Regions from separate parts of the Streptomyces sp. 2-1 genome, predicted to be linked through region 2. Evidence: riboswitches for the same ligand, from Rfam matches in the RefSeq annotation. Region 2 holds a riboswitch; each other region holds the start of a gene.
What was found. A riboswitch is a leader RNA that binds a small molecule or an ion and turns the genes downstream of it on or off. The one in region 2 is predicted to bind cobalamin.
Positions count from the first base shown of each region.

Region 1: linked by a shared signal. The riboswitch ahead of ACN20J_RS32345 (ribonucleoside-diphosphate reductase subunit alpha) and the one ahead of ACN20J_RS05940 (CbtB domain-containing protein) in region 2 are both predicted to bind cobalamin.
Region 3: linked by a shared signal. The riboswitch ahead of ACN20J_RS16285 (prenyltransferase/squalene oxidase repeat-containing protein) and the one ahead of ACN20J_RS05940 (CbtB domain-containing protein) in region 2 are both predicted to bind cobalamin.
Region 4: linked by a shared signal. The riboswitch ahead of metE (5-methyltetrahydropteroyltriglutamate--homocysteine S-methyltransferase) and the one ahead of ACN20J_RS05940 (CbtB domain-containing protein) in region 2 are both predicted to bind cobalamin.

Region 1 covers NZ_CP183383.1:7,324,604-7,329,036, reverse strand. Annotated here, with positions in the region: gene mctP (monocarboxylate uptake permease MctP) at 1-360, shown strand, start outside; gene ACN20J_RS32355 (nucleoside hydrolase) at 684-1,673, shown strand; gene ACN20J_RS32350 (GNAT family N-acetyltransferase) at 1,766-2,284, shown strand; cobalamin riboswitch at 2,317-2,488, shown strand; gene ACN20J_RS32345 (ribonucleoside-diphosphate reductase subunit alpha) at 2,627-4,433, shown strand, end outside.
Region 2 covers NZ_CP183383.1:1,315,825-1,320,257, forward strand. Annotated here, with positions in the region: gene ACN20J_RS05930 (acyl-CoA dehydrogenase family protein) at 277-1,467, opposite strand; gene ACN20J_RS05935 (CbtA family protein) at 1,639-2,409, opposite strand; gene ACN20J_RS05940 (CbtB domain-containing protein) at 2,442-2,666, opposite strand; cobalamin riboswitch at 2,702-2,844, opposite strand; gene ACN20J_RS05945 (histidine phosphatase family protein) at 2,975-3,607, shown strand; gene ACN20J_RS05950 (ferredoxin) at 3,684-4,055, opposite strand; gene ACN20J_RS05955 (right-handed parallel beta-helix repeat-containing protein) at 4,378-4,433, shown strand, end outside.
Region 3 covers NZ_CP183383.1:3,682,096-3,686,528, reverse strand. Annotated here, with positions in the region: gene ACN20J_RS16295 (energy-coupling factor transporter transmembrane component T) at 1-525, opposite strand, end outside; gene ACN20J_RS16290 (SCO2322 family protein) at 637-1,326, opposite strand; gene ACN20J_RS16285 (prenyltransferase/squalene oxidase repeat-containing protein) at 1,323-2,591, opposite strand; cobalamin riboswitch at 2,700-2,884, opposite strand; gene ACN20J_RS16280 (phosphotransferase) at 2,981-3,715, shown strand; gene ACN20J_RS16275 (MBL fold metallo-hydrolase) at 3,800-4,433, opposite strand, start outside.
Region 4 covers NZ_CP183383.1:8,861,603-8,866,035, reverse strand. Annotated here, with positions in the region: gene scpA (methylmalonyl-CoA mutase) at 1-1,049, shown strand, start outside; gene meaB (methylmalonyl Co-A mutase-associated GTPase MeaB) at 1,055-2,041, shown strand; partial or broken gene ACN20J_RS38975 (short-chain fatty acyl-CoA regulator family protein) at 2,083-2,253, opposite strand; cobalamin riboswitch at 2,322-2,546, shown strand; gene metE (5-methyltetrahydropteroyltriglutamate--homocysteine S-methyltransferase) at 2,708-4,433, shown strand, end outside.

The sequences.
Region 1 (4,433 bases), 6.0 Mb from region 2:
ACGTTCCCCGCGCTGGTCGGTGGGCTGTTCACCCGGTGGTTCCACCGCTGGGCACTGCTCGGCGGGTGGGCGGTCGGCATGCTGTACGGGACCGTCGCCGCGTACGGTGTCGCCTCGCCGACCCAGAAGCACTTCGGTGGTTCCGCCAAGGAGATTCCCGGGATCGGGGAGATCGGGTACATCGGTCTGACGGCGTTCGTCCTGAACGTGGTCGTGACGGTCGTGCTGACCTTCGCCCTCAGGGCCTTCAAGGCCCCTGACGGCATCGACGAGACGTCCCCCGAGGACTACACGGCCGACGCGGGCGACAAGGGCGTCCAGGTCGAGCTGCCGTCGGCGACGGCGGGGGCCGGGCACTAGCCCCGCGGGCGGGGGCGGCCGGGCTTTATCGCCCCCGCCGCCCTTACCCATTCCCGTCCCTTACTCAGGGGCTCCGCCCCCGAACCCCCAAAAGATTGCGCAGTTCCCCGCGCCCCTAAAAGGGGCGCGGGGAACTGCGCACCCAGCCACGACTCACCCGCACACATCCCACCCCGCAAACCCCACCCACCCTCAGCAGCCTCTCCGGCGTTTGAGGAGCGGGGGTTCGGGGGCTGGCCCCCGAAAGGGACGGGAATGGGTAAGGGCGGCGGGGGCGACAACTGCCCCTGGCGGCACGGGAGTCCGCCGTTACGCTGGTCCGTGTGACCGTTCGCGATCCGATCGTCCTTGACAGTGATCCCGGGATAGACGACGCCGTGGCCCTCCAGTACCTGCTCGGCACGGGCAGGTGGGACCTCAGGGCCTACACCTCCGTGGGCGGCAACCTCCCCGTCGAGCAGACGTACCGCAACGCCCGCGCCCTGGCGAGAGCCCTCCGCATCGACACGGACGTCCCGGTCCACCGCGGAGCGGGCCGCCCGCTGACCCGCCTCCCGTACACGGCCGCAGACCACTTCCACGGCCCCGCGGGCCTCGGCCACGAGACGCTGCCCGACTCGACCGCCGCACACCCGACGGAGTCCTCCGCACAGGCGCTGCTGCGGCTCTCCCGGGAGCACGAGGGCGAGCTGACCGTGTGCGCGACCGGCCCGCTCACCAACGTGGCGATCGCGCTCCTGGAGGACCCGGCCTTCGCCCGCCGTGTGAAGAAGTTCGTGTTCATGGGCGGCAACGCGCAGGTGCCCGGAAACATCACCCCGGTCGCCGAGTTCAACATGTGGGCGGACCCGGACGCCGCCGAGGTGGTGCTCTCCTCCGGCATCCCGTTCACCATGGTCGACCTGGACGCCTCGCACCGCTGGCTCTTCGGCCCCGCCGACCTCGCCGCGCTGGAGGCGGCCGGGGAGGGCGCGGCGCTCGCGGCCCGGCTGCTGCGGGTCTACATCGACTCCTACCGCCGCCACGGCGGAGGCGACACCTGCCCGCTGCACGACCCGCTCGCCGTGGGCGTGTGCGCGGACGAGTCGTTCGTGACGCTCGCGGAGGGAGCCGTCGTCGTCGAGTGCTCCAGCGAACTCACCCGCGGCCAGACCGTGTTCGTCCCCTCGGCCGCCCAGCGGAACTACTACACCGAGTCGCCCGCCCTGACCGCCCGCACCCGCCACACCGGCCGCGTGGCCCTCGGCCCGGGCCCACGCGACTTCACGAAGGACTTCGTCACGACCCTCCCGCAGTGGCCGGCCGTGGGCTGAGCCCCCTTGGACGACCCCGGCTGGATGCCCCCGGCCGGGGTGCGGGAAAAACTCGGCGCTCCACGCCGTACCCCTCGGGCACACTGCCAGGCATGGACATCGTGATCAGGCGGGCGAGGCCCGAGGAGTACGAGGCTGTGGGCGAGATCACCGCGCAGGCCTATCTGGGGGACGGGCTCCTCGACTTCGGGGAGAGCGACGAGTATCTGGGCGAGCTGCGGGACGTGGCGAAGCGGGCCGCCGCCGCCGACGTACTCGTGGCCGTCCTGGGGACGGGCACGGGCGAGCGGGTCGTCGGCGGCGTGACCTTCGTCCCGTCCGGCGGGCCGATGGCCGACATCGCGCGCGAGGGCGAGGCCGAGATACGGATGCTGGCGGTCGCCACGGAGGCCCGCGGACACGGGGCGGGCGAGGCTCTCGTACGCGCCTGTGTCGACCGCGCCCGGGCCACGGACGGCTGCGTACGCGTCGTGCTCTCCACCCAGCGCACCATGCACAGCGCCCATCGCATCTACGGACGCCTCGGCTTCACCCGCGCCCCCGACCGCGACTGGAACCCGATCCCGGACCTCGACGACATCATGCTGCTCACCTACGAGTTGACACTCTGACACCCTCCGAAGCCGACACGACACAACATGTGGGGGTGCTTCCCGAGCCCGGCACAAGATGTATGCTCATGCTCGCTGTCGCCGCAGGGGAATCCGGTGCGAATCCGGAACTGTCCCGCAACGGTGTACTTGTGCATGTCTGTCCCCAGAGGAGAGCCGTGCGCCTGGTCAGTCCGAGGACCTGCCGACAGCGTGCCCAGGCCGCCCGGCCCGGGTGCCATGACGTCCGGGCCTCGCGGAGTGGGCCGGTGGACGCGGCGTACCGCTGCGCAGAGCGTGTACCCCCGTGTGCCCCGATCCCCCCTCCCCGCAGGCCCCGTGCCGAGCGAGGGAGAGCCCCACGTGACCATCGCGCCAGCCGATCCGGTCTCAGCGAAAGCGCCCCAGTACCAGCAGGACAGGGCCGAGGCCGACGGACCGGGAACCGTGTTGCTGCGGACCCTGACCGACCTCACCGCCGACCTTCCCGACGCCGATCCCGGCAGGGTCGCCGCCGCCGCGCTGCGCGGCCGGTCCTCCGTGGGGGCCGACGGGATCACCGCGGAGCTGCGCGAGCTGGCCACGGAGTCGGCCGCGGGCCTCATCTCCGAGGACCCCGTGTACTCGAAGCTGGCCGCCCGCCTGCTGACGATCGGCATCGCCGAGGAGGCCGCCTCACAGGGGGTCAGGTCCTTCTCCGAGTCCGTCGCGGTCGGCCACCGCGAGGGCCTGATCGCCGACCGCACCGCCGAGTTCGTACGGACCCACGCGGCCCGTCTGGACGCGCTGATCGACCTCGAGGGCGACGACCGCTTCGGCTACTTCGGCCTGCGCACGCTGCACAGCCGGTATCTGCTGCGGCACCCGATCACGCGGTCCGTCATCGAGACGCCCCAGCACTTCATGCTGCGCGTGGCGAGCGGCCTCGCCGAGGACGACACGACCCGCGCCCTCGACGAAGTGGCCGCGCTGTACCGGCTGATGAGCCGCCTCGACTACCTGCCGTCCTCCCCCACGCTCTTCAACTCCGGTACGCGGCACCCCCAGATGTCGTCCTGCTACCTCCTCGACTCCCCGCTGGACGAGCTGGACTCCATCTACGACCGCTACCACCAGGTGGCCCGGCTCTCGAAGCACGCGGGCGGCATCGGCATCGCGTACTCCCGGGTCCGTTCCAGGGGTTCGCTGATCCGCGGCACGAACGGGCACTCCAACGGCATCGTCCCGTTCCTGAAGACGCTCGACGCCTCGGTCGCGGCAGTGAACCAGGGCGGCCGGCGCAAGGGCGCGGCGGCGGTCTACCTGGAGACGTGGCACTCCGACATCGAGGAGTTCCTGGAGCTGCGCGACAACACCGGTGAGGACGCCCGGCGTACGCACAACCTGAACCTCGCGCACTGGATCCCGGACGAGTTCATGCGCCGGGTGAACGAGGACCGCGTGTGGTCGCTGTTCTCGCCGGCCGACGTGCCCGAGCTGGTCGACCTGTGGGGCGAGGAGTTCGACGCCGCCTACCGCAAGGCGGAGGACCAGGGCCTCGCCAAGAAGACCATCCCGGCCCGCGACCTGTACGGCCGCATGATGCGCACCCTCGCGCAGACCGGCAACGGCTGGATGACCTTCAAGGACGCCGCCAACCGCACGGCCAACCAGACCGCGCTGCCCGGCCACACGGTCCACTCCTCCAACCTCTGCACGGAGATCCTGGAGGTCACGGACGACGGGGAGACGGCGGTCTGCAACCTCGGGTCGGTCAACCTCGGCGCGTTCGTGGACACGGCCACCGGTGACATCGACTGGGAGCGGCTGGACGCGACCGTCCGTACCGCCGTCACCTTCCTCGACCGGGTCGTCGACATCAACTTCTACCCGACCGAGCAGGCGGGCCGCTCCAACGCCAAGTGGCGGCCGGTGGGCCTGGGCGCGATGGGTCTGCAGGACGTCTTCTTCAAGCTGCGGCTGCCCTTCGACTCCGCCGAGGCCAAGGCGCTCTCCACCAAGATCGCCGAGCGCGTCATGCTCGCCGCGTACGAGGCGTCCGCCGACCTCGCCGAGCGCAACGGCCCGCTGCCCGCCTGGGAGAAGACCCGTACGGCGCAGGGCGTGCTGCACCCCGACCACTACGACGTGGAACTGAACTGGCCGGAGCGCTGGGCCGCGCTGCGGGAGC
Region 2 (4,433 bases):
ATACCGCATACGGTGCCGACCGGATTCCTCGTCCGCCGTACAGCAACAGCTCACAGACGAGGTCAGCAGCCTGCTGGCACGAATGGCCTTTCACCAGGCATGGCTCCAGATCGAGGGACAGCAGTATGAACCTCGGACTCCCGTACCCCCGGGACCGGTCGAACGCAGCCCGCGCCACGTGCATCGAGGTGATGCGTCGACACCTGTGACAACAGCCGTGATCTTGGTGCCAACCATCCCTCTTTTGTGCCAACTAAAAATCCTCGTCACACCCGGCTACCGCCGCACCCTCGGCATGCCCAGACCGATCCACGAGATGATCTCCCGCTGGATCTCGTTGTTGCCGCCGCCGAAGGTGAAGATCACGGCCGAGCGGTAGCCGCGCTCCAGTTCGCCATGGAGCACGGCTCCCGCGGAGCCCTCCTTGAGCACACCGGCCACGGCGACGACCTCCATGAGCCAGGCGTAGGCGTCCCGGCGGACCTCCGAGCCGTACACCTTCACGGCGGAGGCGTCCTGCGGGGTGAGCGTGCCCTCCTGGACGGCGTTCACCATCTGCCAGTTGAGGAGTTTCATCGCGTCGAGCTTCGTGTGGGTTTGGGCGAGGCGGCGGCGCACCCAGGGGAGGTCGACGACGCGGCGGCCGTCGGCGAGCTTGGTCTCCATGGCCCAGCGCTGTACGTCGTGCAGGGCGCGGATGGCCATGGTGCCGTGCGCGGCGAGGGTGACCCGCTCGTGGTTGAGCTGGTTGGTGATCAGCCGCCAGCCCTTGTTCTCCTGGCCGACCCGGCGGGACGCGGGGACTCGGATGTTCTCGTAGTAGCTCGCGGTGGTGTCGTGCGAGGCGAGGGTGTTGATGATCGTGCAGGAGTAGCCGGGGTCGGAGGTCGGCACGAGGAGCATGGTGATGCCCTTGTGCGGCGGGGCGGCGGGGTCGGTGCGCACGGCGAGCCAGACCCAGTCCGCGGTGTCGCCGTTGGTCGTCCAGACCTTCTGGCCGTTGACCGTGTAGTGGCCGGTGTCCTCGTCGCCCTCCCTGACCGCCTTGGTCTTCAGGGCGGCCAGGTCCGTGCCCGCGTCGGGCTCGCTGTAGCCGATCGCGAAGTCGAGCTCGCCGGAGAGGATCTTCGGCAGGAAGTACCCCTTCTGTTCGTCGGTTCCGAACTGCATGATCGTCGGCCCGACCGTGTTGAGCGCCATCAGCGGCAGCGGTACGCCGGCCTGGGCGGCCTCGTCGAAGAAGATGAACTGTTCCATCGGGGTCAGACCGCGCCCGCCGTACTCCTTCGGCCAGCCCACGCCGAGCCAGCCGTCGGAGCCGAGCCGGCGGATGGTCTCGCGGTAGAAGCGCTTCTGCGCCGCCGGGTCGCCGTACCTGGCGTGTACGTCGTCGGGGACCAACTCGGCGAAGTAGGCGCGCAGTTCCGTGCGCAACCGCTGCTGCTCCGGCGTGTATTCGAGATGCACGGCGCCTCCTGGCTCCCACTGGCCCGCTCGTTCGGCCACCCGGACCTGACGGCGCACACCGTAGAACGTGTTCCAGAAATTGGGAATGCCGACGACGTACGCACCTGCCGCACCCGCACATACGAAGGGCCCCGGGATGGTGCTCCAGGGGCCCTTCGAGGTGCGAACGGATCAGTGCGCGACGGGAGTTGCCCGCCCCTCGGGCGCCTTCTCGCCCTCGGCCCGGGCCGGCTTGGGAGCCAGCACGCGCTCCGCGAGCAGCCCGAAGAACAGGCCGTACGCGGTCCACAGGGTCACCTGGATGGCCAGGGTCGCCAGTCGGTACTGCCACAGCAGCGTGGCGGGGAAGCCCGCCGGCGCCTCGTTGAACGACGGCAGGAACGCGTACGCCAGGCCGACGGCCAGCACGAAGGACGCGCCCGCCGCGAGAGTGGCGTTCCAGTTGCCCAGGCGCGGTGCGAGGCGCTTGCCGAGGATCACCGCGGCGACGGCCAGCAGCACGCTGAGCACGATCATCAGGAGGAACAGCGCGGTGCGCTGGTTGAGGGTGTCGGGGTCGCCGACGGCGGGCGGGTTCGCCGGGTACTTGAGGAACGGCACCAGGTAGACCGCGACCAGACCGGCGCCCGCCAGCAGCAGCGCGCTCGCGCGCGGCCCGAAGCGGCCGATCCTGCCGAGGGCGAAGCAGTACGCGAGGGCGGCGATGCCGCCGAACGCGACCCCGTAGACGAGGACGCCGGTGGACAGGCCGCCGGTGGACTGCATGGCACGGCTGACGAGTTCCTCGCCGCCGTGTTCGTGGGCGTGGGCCTCCTCGAACGCGATGGCCTCGTCCACCCGGGGCTCGCCCAGGAAGTAGGCGACGACCAGGGCGAGCACGCCCGCGGCAAGACCCGCGAGCATGCCCCGCACCAGGAGATTTCTGACGGTGACGGAGTTCATTGGGTTGTTGTCCTGTCGGTTCTTTGTCGCCGTCAGTGGCAGGGGAAGCCGAGCAGGTGGCGGGCGTCGTGCACCCACTCGTGCACGCCTTCGCCGGAGACCAGGGAGGTGGCGCCCTGTTCGGCACCGACGAAGTAGAGCAGCACCAGCATCAGGATGCCGAGGAAGACCGCCCAGGGAGCGATCGCGCCGATCGGCAGCTTTGCGGGCATGTCGGGGGTGGTTACGGTCGGCTGAGCGACGGCGGACTGCGCCATGGCAGGACCTCCTGGGGGAACTCGCGTCCCATCTCGGTGGTGCACAGGACGACGGCCACGGGTCTGACTTGCTCGACCTCCGCCTCCCCCAGTGGAAGGCGGTTGTTCGGGGCTTACAGTGGCGCGACCGTGCCGGATTCTCACCGGCTTCCGTCGTACCGTCGTCAATATCGACGAGAAGGTACCGCGAAGCGGAGGCGCGGCCAAGGGCGCACGGAATGCCGGGGGCGCGCCGGGGCCCTGGTCACGCCCCCAATTCCCGGTACGGACAGGGGTGTTGAGCACGTGTGGAACGCGAGGGCGGGCCGATGACCAGCCGAGTGATGTTGATCTCACCAGCGATGAGCGCGGCGTTGCGGGAGGCGCGTTTCGACGACGGATGCCCCCTGGACCCGGCCGGGCTGCGGCTCGCCGAGGCTGCCGCGGGCTCGCTGCCGGCCGCCGACCAGGTCCTGGTCTCGCCCACGGTTCGCTGCCGGGAGACGGCGGCGGCCCTCGGACTCGACGCCCTCGCCGTCACCGAGCCGCCGGAGCTGGCCGGCCTGGACGTGGGCCGCTGGCGCGGGGCGACGCTCGCCGAGGTGAGCACCGGCGAACCGGAGGCCGTGGGGCGCTGGCTGGCGGACCCGTCGTCCGCTCCGCACGGCGGCGAGTCGGTGGCCGGGCTGTGCGAGCGCGTCGCGAAGTGGCTGGAGACGGTGGCGGATCCGGGTTCGGGGGCTGCGGGGTCCGGCACAGGTTCGGCCGGGGGTTCAGGACCGGGCTCGGTCCGGATCATCGCCGTCGTCGAGCCGGAGATCGTACGGGCCGGGGTGGTGCGGGCACTCGGGGCCCCGGAGTCGGCGTTCTGGCGCGTCGACGTGCCGCCGTTGGTCGCCACGGAGTTCAGCGGGCGGGCCGGGCGCTGGAACGTACGGGTCGGGACATCGCTCGGAGAGTGAGGCCACGGCGGGCGCCGCCCGACTGAACGGCTCTTCGGGACGCGGCACCTCAGCTCGGGACTCACCGCGCCGGACCTCACCTCAGCAGGGCGAGGAACTCCGTACAGGCACGCGCGCAGGCGCGGCAGACCTCGGCGCCCTTCTCGGCGCCGGGGTTCCGGTCGAAGACGTGGGCGGTCTCCAGGCAGACGGCACGACACCACTCCACCTGGGCGCGCATCCCGGCCTCGGCCTGCGTGACCTGCTCGGCAAGGGCGCGGCAGGTCGCGTCGCAGACCTCCGCGCAGAGGATGCCCTTGCGCCGCAACTCCTGCTGGTCGTCGGGGCCGTCGAGTTCGGCGAGGCTCGCGCGCAGGGCGCAGACCCGTGCGCACTCGGTACAGGCCTGCGCACAGGCGAACCGGTCCTCAAGGAAACGAACGAGTTCCTGCTGCTCTGTTAGTGACACGCGGCTCGAGTAGCCGGGCAACGCCACACCAAACCCGCCTTCGCACGGCACGGGCCCGGCACAGGCATGGGCACGGCGGGGCCAGAAGTGGCTGAGCATGTCGAAGTTATTGACGTGGTCACGACCGCACTCTACGTTCTGACCGGTTTACCGAACCATGTTCGGTATATCGATCCGCTCGTGGCGGGTGCGCACACCCCGGCAACCAACCCGGTGTGTGCGACCACTGACCCGCGACAACCTTCGGATCGGCAGACAAGGAGGCCTCGTGCGCATCGCGGGCATGCTCACCGGGACAGTGTTGAGTGCCGTGTTGGCGACGATGGTGCTACCGACCCCGGCAGCCGCGGCGTCGACCATCGTCGTGGCCGTCAACGG
Region 3 (4,433 bases), 2.4 Mb from region 2:
TACGGCAACTCCCGCTTCGTACAAGGCTCCTGGGAGGGATTTGAGGAGGCGGGCCGGGTTCGCGAGGGCGTTCGCGGCGCCTACGCAGATGAGGAGGGTGGCGAGTTTCAGGCCGTCGTAGAGGGCGAAGGTCAGGCCTTCGGCGGTGACTCGGCCTCCGATGCGGATGCCCTCCGCCCAGGCCGGGAGGGGGAGTTCGGGGAGGGTGAGGAGGGTGTGGGTGCCGGGGATGGGGGAGCCGAGGATGACCGCGAAGGCGAGGCGGATGGCCAGGACGGCGAGGGCCAGTTTTACGAAAGCGCCGTAGGAGTGGGCCCAGGGGGCCTCTGTTCGGCGGGCCGCTACTACATAGCCGGCTACGCCGATCAGGAGGGCCAGGAGGAGGGGGTTCGTGGTGCGGGAGGCGGCTGTTCCCAGGCCGAGGGCCCAGAGCCACCAGGCGCCTGGGTGGATTGCGTTGGTTCTGGTTGCTTGTGGGGCGGTGAGTCTGTGTTGGACTTTTCTGGATCGGGTGCCCGGTGCCATGGGCTGTGCCCACCCGTTCCGCCCTGCGGAACGCCTGCCCACAGCACTTGTAGCTGCGGTATTGCGTCCCCGGTGTCGGTCGTCCTTGCTGGCGGTCATTGCACAGGCCCGTCAACCCCGGCGGCGGCGGGCTTGCCATACCGCTGCCGTGCCCAGGGCTGCTACCGCGGCGATTCCGGTCAGTAGGCCCAGCGAGGGGCCGCCGTTGTCGTCCCCGTCGGCGGAATTGCTCTCCGCCTCCTCGCCGGGCGACGCCGAAGCCTTCGGGCGGTCGTCCGCGACCGGCTCTCCGCAGCCCGTGGTCGGGTAGCCCGCGATGGCGCAGAGCAGGGCGTTCGTGTCGTAGCGGAGCGGCTTGGCGACGGCGGCGAGGGCGTCCGCGGTCGTGGCGTCGTCGTCCACGCGGGCGCAGGCCGTGCGGGGGCGGGGCGGGGTCGAGCCGGACGGGGCGTCCGCGGGCGTGCCGAAGTCGAGGACAAGGCCGACCCGCTTGGACCCCTCCCGTGCGGGCGTCTTCGCGCAGATCGTCGCGAAGTCGGCGGTGCCGCGCGGCTTCGCCGAGTCCTTGGAGTCCTCGCTCACCGAGAAACGGAACCCCTGGACGTCACCGTCCGAGGGGCGGGCGGTCGACGGCCCCTGGGTCGCGTACACCCACGTGTCGGCCGTATCGGCAGTATCGGCGGTGGAATTCCGGTCCCAGAAGGACCAGTAGCGGTAGCCGACCGCCTGGGCCTGCCCCGCCGTGCCGAGGACGGCGAGCAGGAGACACAGGACCGGCAGAACCAGGCGGCGGCAGGTCACGGCTGCTGCTTCTTGTTACGGCCGCTGAGGAGGAAGCCGATTCCGATGCCGCCGACCAGGCCGACCCCGATGATCCACCAGAGGCTGACCCCGCCGTCGTCCTCGTCCGAAGCATCTGCCTCGTCACTCTTGCCGTTCGCCGGGGCGGTGGAGGCGTCGGAGGACGTTGCCGCGGGGCCGGTCGCGCCGAGCTGCTTCACGAGGTCGGCGCCGCCGAAGGCGCGCGGGTCCGTGCCGGTGGCGTTCGCCGCGAAGATCAGCTGTGCGTACGCCGCCGGGCCGCTCTTCGCCGCCCAGGTACCGGAGTTCTTCTCCAGCCAGGCCAGCGGCTTCTCGGTGTCGGCCGTGCGGCCGGCGGCGGCGAGCGCGACGACCGTGTCGGCGGTGTTGCCGTAGTCGGGCTGGTCCTCGGCGCCGGGGAGGGACGACTTCAGGTAGCCGTTCTTGGCGACCGCGCCCGCGAGGTACCGGGCGCCGTTGGCCGCCGCGTCCTCGATCGTGAAGGAGTCACCGCCCGCGCACTCGGACGCCTTCGGGGATGCCTTGTCGGCGCCGTCCTCGTCGGGATCGGCGTCCAGGCCCTCGCCGAGCGCGCCCAGTACCCCGGCCGCCGTGGCGTCCGCGTTCGCCGCGAGCTTGCCCTTCTTGTCCGGCTGGAAGGCGAAGGCGCCGCCGCCGGTCTCGTCGCAGGGGACGGAGAGGCCGAGCAGGGCGTCGTACGGCGTCCGGTCGTCCTTCGAGGGCACGTCCTTCGGGTCGGTGTCCCCGGCGTCCAGGGCCCCGATCACGACGGACGTCGAGTTGGTGTCGCTGGGCGTGCCGGGGAAGTAGCCCCAGCCGCCGTCCTTGTTCTGCACGGACTTCAGCCACTTCACGGCCGCGCCCGTCACGGCGTCGCTCGCGTCGAGGGCCTCCAGGGCCTGCAGCGCGGCGGCCGTGCTGTTCGTGTCGACCTTGGTCTTGGCGTCGCACTTGGCGCTCGGGTCGGGGCGGTACGCCGTGAAGGCCCCGCTCTCGCACTGCTGGCCGACGAGCCAGTCGACGGACTTCTTCGCGGGCTTCACATCCACGGTGTCCTGGGCGAGCAGCGCGAGCGACTGCCGCCAGACGCCGTCGTAGGTGGGGTCGGTGCTGCCGTACAGGGCGGAGGGGAACGCCTGGGACGGGCTCGCGCCGGGCGACTCGTCGGCGAGGGCGGCCGGCGCGAACGCCGTACCGATCACGGCGGTGGCGGCCAGTACCGCTGCGCTGCGGCGGACAAACATGATCGGCGGATGCCTTTCCCGGTCAGGGAGCCGGGCAGCCTGGAATCCAAGGCGGCTCGGCCCCGTATGCCTCGACGGTGCCGGTCACCGGCGGTCCCGGTGACGCGAGCCGGTCACGTCCGTACGGGGCAGTCCGGCTCACCGCCCCTGATCGGCTGATCCATTGATCCATTGATCCACGGATCCAGTGATCGACCGATCGGCCGGGCGGCACACGGTTGCGGGTCAGCGCCGGATTTGCACCGGCTTCCCCCCGTACGACTGTGATGACGACCCGCTCACTGTACCGGCCCGTAGCAAGACCCTGAGGGGCGGCCGTGGGGTCGCCTGTGGGGCTGTCCGTGAGGCTGCCTGTGAGGCCGGGCGGCGGCTCCGGGTAGCTTCTGCCCATGGGGATACCTGCGGGGGCCGGCCGCCTGCTCGGTTCGGGGCGCACGGCGGATGTCTACGCGCTCGGCGATCGCGACGGCCACGACGGACTCGGTGACGGCTCCGGCGGGGAGTGGGTGCTGCGCCGGTACCGGGACGGCTACGGGGACGCGCCGGCCGAGGCGGCCGTCATGGAGTACGTACGGGGCCACGGCTATCCCGTGCCGCGCGTGCGGGCGGCGGAGGCGCGCCCGCGCACCGACCTCGTGATGGAGCGGCTGTACGGGCCGACCGTGGTCGAGGCGCTGGTAGCAGGCCAACTCACCGCCGGGGAGGCGGGGTTGGCGCTCGCGCGGCTCCTGCGCGACCTGCACGCGATCCCGGCCCGCCGCTCCACGGACCCCGCCGTACGCGTCCTCCACCTGGACCTGCACCCGGAGAACGTGCTCCTCACCCCGGCCGGACCCATGGTGATCGACTGGGCCAACACCGACGAGGGCCCGCCCGGCCACGACTGGAGCATGTCCGCCGTGATCGTGGCCCAGGTGGCCGTCGACGACGATCCCCGCGCGCCCCTGGCCGAGGAGATGCTGTCGGCGCTGCTGGCCGACTGCCCCGACCCGGCACTCCTGACGGGCCCGGACGGCGGCCTCGGCTGGGCGACGGGACAGCGGGCCGCCAACCCGACAATGAGCCGCCACGAGGTCGAACTCCTGGGTGAGGCGGGGGAGTTGATCCGCAGGTTGCTGGACTAGCTCCTGTCCGTCCCGGCTCCTGCGCGGACGCTTCCACCTGGAGCCGCAGGGCATGCACCATGCCCTGCCGCCCGAGGGGCAGGTTCAAACGGCCACGTACGTCACCGGATCGCTCCCCGGGACCGCCTCCGCGTGGCCCAGTTTCACCAGTCGGCGCAGGTGGGCCTCCGCCTCCGAGACGGCGATGTTCCGTGATCCGTAGGGGATGTCGTCCCACGGGCGGTTCCACTCCATGCGGACGGCGAGCTGCCAGGAGGTGAGCGGGGTGACGAGGAGGGAGCGCAGGTCGGTGAGGCGGGACTCGTGGTGGTCGAGCAACTCCCTTACGCGGGCCGGGGCGTCGGTGAAGGCGTGCAGGTGGGCCGGGAGGACCTCGGCCGGTTCGAGGCGGCCGATCCGTTCCAGGGAGTCGAGGTAGTCGCCGAGCGGGTCGGCGACGGTCTCGTCGTCCGGGTCCTCGTACAGGCCGATGTGCGGAGTGATCCTCGGCAGGAGGTGGTCGCCGGAGAACAGGCGCCCGTGGCCCGGGAGTTGGGCCGGGTGGGCCTCCTCCAGGTGGAGGCAGACATGGCCGGGGGTGTGGCCCGGCGTCCAGATCGCGCGGAGCCGGCGGCCGGCCAGGTCGAGGAGCTCGCCGGGGACGATCTCGCGGTCGGGGAGCGCGGGGGACGCACCGGGGAACATCCGGGAGCGGGCGGTGCGCATCGGCGCCACGTGC
Region 4 (4,433 bases), 7.5 Mb from region 2:
CCGACTTCTCCGCGCGCATCGCCCGCAACACCCAGCTGCTGATCCAGCAGGAGTCCGGCACCACCCGGGTGATCGACCCGTGGGGCGGCAGCGCGTACATCGAGAAGCTGACGTACGACCTGGCGCGCCGGGCCTGGCAGCACATCGAGGAGGTCGAGGCGGCGGGCGGTATGGCCAAGGCCATCGACGCGGGCATCCCCAAGCTGCGCATCGAGGAGGCCGCGGCCCGCACCCAGGCCCGCATCGACTCCGGGCGCCAGCCGGTCATCGGCGTGAACAAGTACCGCGTGGAGACCGACGAGCAGATCGACGTCCTCAAGGTCGACAACTCCTCCGTACGCACCCAGCAGATCGAGAAGCTGCGGCGGCTGCGCGCGGAGCGCGACGAGCGGGCCTGCCAGGACTCGCTGGACGCCCTGACCCGGGCCGCTGGCGGTGAGGGCAACCTGCTGGAGCTCGCCGTGAACGCGGCCCGCGCGAAGGCCACCGTCGGGGAGATCTCCGACGCCCTGGAGAAGGTGTACGGGCGGCACGCGAGCCAGATCCGTACGATCTCCGGTGTGTACCGCAACGAAGCCGGAGCGTCCCCGTCCGTCGAGCGCACGCGCACGCTGGTGGAGTCCTTCGAGGAGGCCGAGGGGCGCCGTCCGCGCATCCTGGTCGCCAAGATGGGCCAGGACGGCCACGACCGCGGCCAGAAGGTGATCGCGACTGCCTTCGCCGACCTCGGCTTCGACGTGGACGTCGGCCCGCTGTTCCAGACCCCCGGCGAGGTGGCCCGCCAGGCCGTCGAGGCGGACGTGCACATCGTGGGCGTCTCCTCGCTGGCCGCCGGGCACCTGACCCTCGTACCGGCGTTGCGGGAGCAGCTCGCGGAGGAGGGGCGCGAGGACATCATGATCGTGGTCGGCGGGGTGATTCCGCCGCAGGACGTGCCCACGCTGATCGAGATGGGCGCGGCGGCCGTCTTCCCGCCCGGGACGGTGATCCCGGACGCGGCGTACGACCTGGTCGAGCGCCTGACCACCGACCTCGGCCACGGCCTCTGAGCCCCATGGCGATCGACCTCGACAGCTATGTGAAGGGCGTGCTCGACGGGAAGCGGGCGCTGGTGGCGCGTGCCATCACGCTCGTCGAGTCGACGAGGCCCCAACACCGCGCGATGGCACAGGAGTTGCTGACCGAGCTGCTGCCGCACAGCGGGAAGGCGCGGCGGATCGGCATCAGCGGTGTGCCGGGCGTGGGCAAGTCGACGTTCATCGACGCGTTCGGCACGCTGCTCACCTCGCTCGGGTACCGGGTCGCGGTGCTCGCCGTCGACCCGTCGTCGAGCCGGACGGGCGGATCCATCCTGGGTGACAAGACGCGCATGGAACGGCTGGCCGTCGATCCGGCGGCCTTCATCCGGCCCTCCCCGACCGCCGGCACACTCGGCGGAGTCGCGAAGGCCACCCGGGAGTCGATCGTGGTGATGGAGGCGGCCGGCTACGACGTCGTACTCGTGGAGACGGTCGGCGTCGGCCAGTCCGAGACCGCCGTCGCGAACATGGTCGACTCCTTCCTGCTCCTCACCCTCGCCCGTACCGGGGACCAGTTGCAGGGCATCAAGAAGGGTGTCCTGGAGCTGGCCGACGTGATCGCCGTCAACAAGGCGGACGGACCGCACGAGCGCGAAGCCCGGGGCGCGGCAAGGGAGTTGGCGGGCGCACTGCGGCTGATGCATCCCGCCGACGCCGCCTGGACGCCACCGGTGCTGAGTTGCAGCGCCCGTGAGTCGACCGGCCTGGACACGGTCTGGGAGCGCCTCGAACAGCACCGCGCACTCCTCGACTCGACCGGCCGCCTCGCCGCCAAACGCCGTGACCAGCAGGTCGACTGGACCTGGACGATGGTGCGCGACGAACTTCTCGGCCGCCTGCACGCCGACCCCGCCGTACGCTCCCTCGGACCCGGTCTCGAACAGCAGGTCAGGGACGGCGAGTTGACGGCCACACTCGCCGCCGAGCGCATTCTGCGGGCGTTCGGCGGCGAGACGGACTGAGCCGGAGCGCGGCCGACCGCGCGGCGCCGAGTCACGCGTGTTCACTCCGGTCGGTGCGCCACCGGGTACGGGACGAACGTGCTGCTGTTCTGGTCGATCCGCAGCGGGCGGCCCAGGGGCGGTGCGGCACGCTGGGGGCAGTCGAGGCGTTCGCAGACGCGGCAGCCCATACCGATGGGGGTGGCGGCGGAGGCGCTGTCGAGGTCGAGGGCCGTAAGGCGGGCCGCGGGTTCCACGTGTACGACGCCGTCCGGCAGCCAGGCAGTTGACGGCAGGGCATAGGCTGGCCTGTGCAGCTGGTTCGCCCCGTCCGCCAGGCGGGATGCGTCGCAAGAGGGAACCCGGTGGGAATCCGGGACTGCCCCGCAGCGGTGAGCGGGAACGACCGCCGTCATACGCACTGGGCCCCGAGAAGCGGGACCTGGGAAGCGACGGCCAGTAGGTGTCCTCCGTACGGAGGGCGTGCTCGCGAGTCCGAAGACCTGCCATCTGCCCGTACGTGACCGATCGCGTACGGACATCCCGGTGACCTCGTGGGCGGGTCGGCGTACATATCCGGTGGACGACCGCGCCTTGCCGCGCGAGGTGTCTCCGCCGGGTGCGTCACCCCTTCGCGCTCACGTCCGTCCCGGGATCTCAGGGAGACATCTCGCGAAGGAGAGTTCCGTGACATCGAAGTCCGCAGCCGCGGCGGCACGGGCCACCGTGTACGGCTACCCCCGTCAGGGCAGGGGCCGGGAACTGAAGAAGGCGATCGAGGGGTACTGGAAGGGTCGCGTCGACGCCGACGCCCTCCGGGCCACCGCCGCCGAACTGCGCCGCGCCAACTGGCGGCAGCTGGCCGAGGCCGGCATCCAGGAAGTGCCGACCGGCGACTTCTCGTACTACGACCATGTCCTGGACACCAGCGTCATGGTCGGCGCGATCCCCGGGCGCCACCGCGCCGCGGTCGAGGCCGACGTACTCGACGGCTACTTCGCGATGGCCCGTGGCACCCAGGACGTGGCGCCGCTGGAGATGACGAAGTGGTTCGACACCAACTACCACTATCTGGTGCCGGAGTTGGGCCCGGACACCGTCTTCACGGCCGACTCCGCCAAGCAGGTCGCCGAGCTCCGCGAAGCCCTCGCGCTCGGCCTCACCGCCCGGCCGGTCCTCGTCGGCCCCGTCACGTATCTGCTGCTCGCCAAGCCCGCGCCCGGTGTGGCCGCCGACTTCGACCCGCTGACCCTGCTCGACCGACTGCTGCCGGTGTACGCCGAGGTCCTCTCCGATCTGCGGGCGGCGGGCGCGGAGTGGGTGCAGCTCGACGAACCGGCCCTGGTCCAGGACCGTACGCCCGCCGAACTCAACGCGGCCACGCGCGCCTACCGCGACCTCGGCGCGCCCACCGACCGTCCGAAGCTGCTGGTCGCCTCCTACTTCGACCGGCTCGGCGACGCCCTGCCGGTGCTGGCCAAGGCTCCGGTCGAGGGTCTCGCCCTCGACTTCACCGAGGCCGCCGCCGCCAACCTGGACGCGCTCGCCGCCGTGGGCGGGCTGCCCGGCAAGCGCCTGATCGCCGGTGTCGTCAACGGCCGCAACATCTGGGTCAACGACCTCACGAAGTCCCTCGCCACGCTCGGCACCCTGCTGGGGCTGGCCGACCGGGTCGACGTGGCCGCGTCCTGCTCACTGCTCCACGTGCCGCTCGACGCCACCACCGAACGGGACATCGAGCCGCAGATCCTGCGCTGGCTCGCCTTCGCCCGGCAGAAGACGGCCGAGATCGTCACCCTCGCCAAGGGGCTCGCCCAGGGCACGGGATCGATCACCGGCGAACTCGCCGCCAACCGGGCCGCCCTGGCCTCCCGCGCGAACTCACCCATCACCCGCGACCCGGCCGTACGGACGCGGGTCGGCGCGGTCACGGACACCGACGCCCGCCGCTCCCAGCCGTACGGCGAACGAGCCGCCGCACAGCGCGCCCACCTGGGCCTGCCCCTCCTCCCGACCACCACCATCGGCTCCTTCCCGCAGACCGCCGAACTGCGCGTCGCCCGCGCCGACCTGCGGGCCGGGCGCATCGACACGGCAGGCTACGAGGAGCGCATCAAGGCCGAGATCCAGGAGGTGATCTCCTTCCAGGAGAAGACCGGCCTGGACGTCCTGGTGCACGGCGAGGCCGAACGCAACGACATGGTCCAGTACTTCGCCGAGCAGCTCACCGGCTATCTCGCCACGCAGCACGGCTGGGTGCAGTCCTACGGCACCCGTTACGTCCGTCCGCCGATCCTGGCCGGCGACATCTCCCGCCCCGAGCCGATGACGGTGCGCTGGACGACGTACGCCCAGTCCCTGACCCCGCGCCCGGTCAAGGGCATGCTCACGGGGCCGGTCACCATGCTCGCCT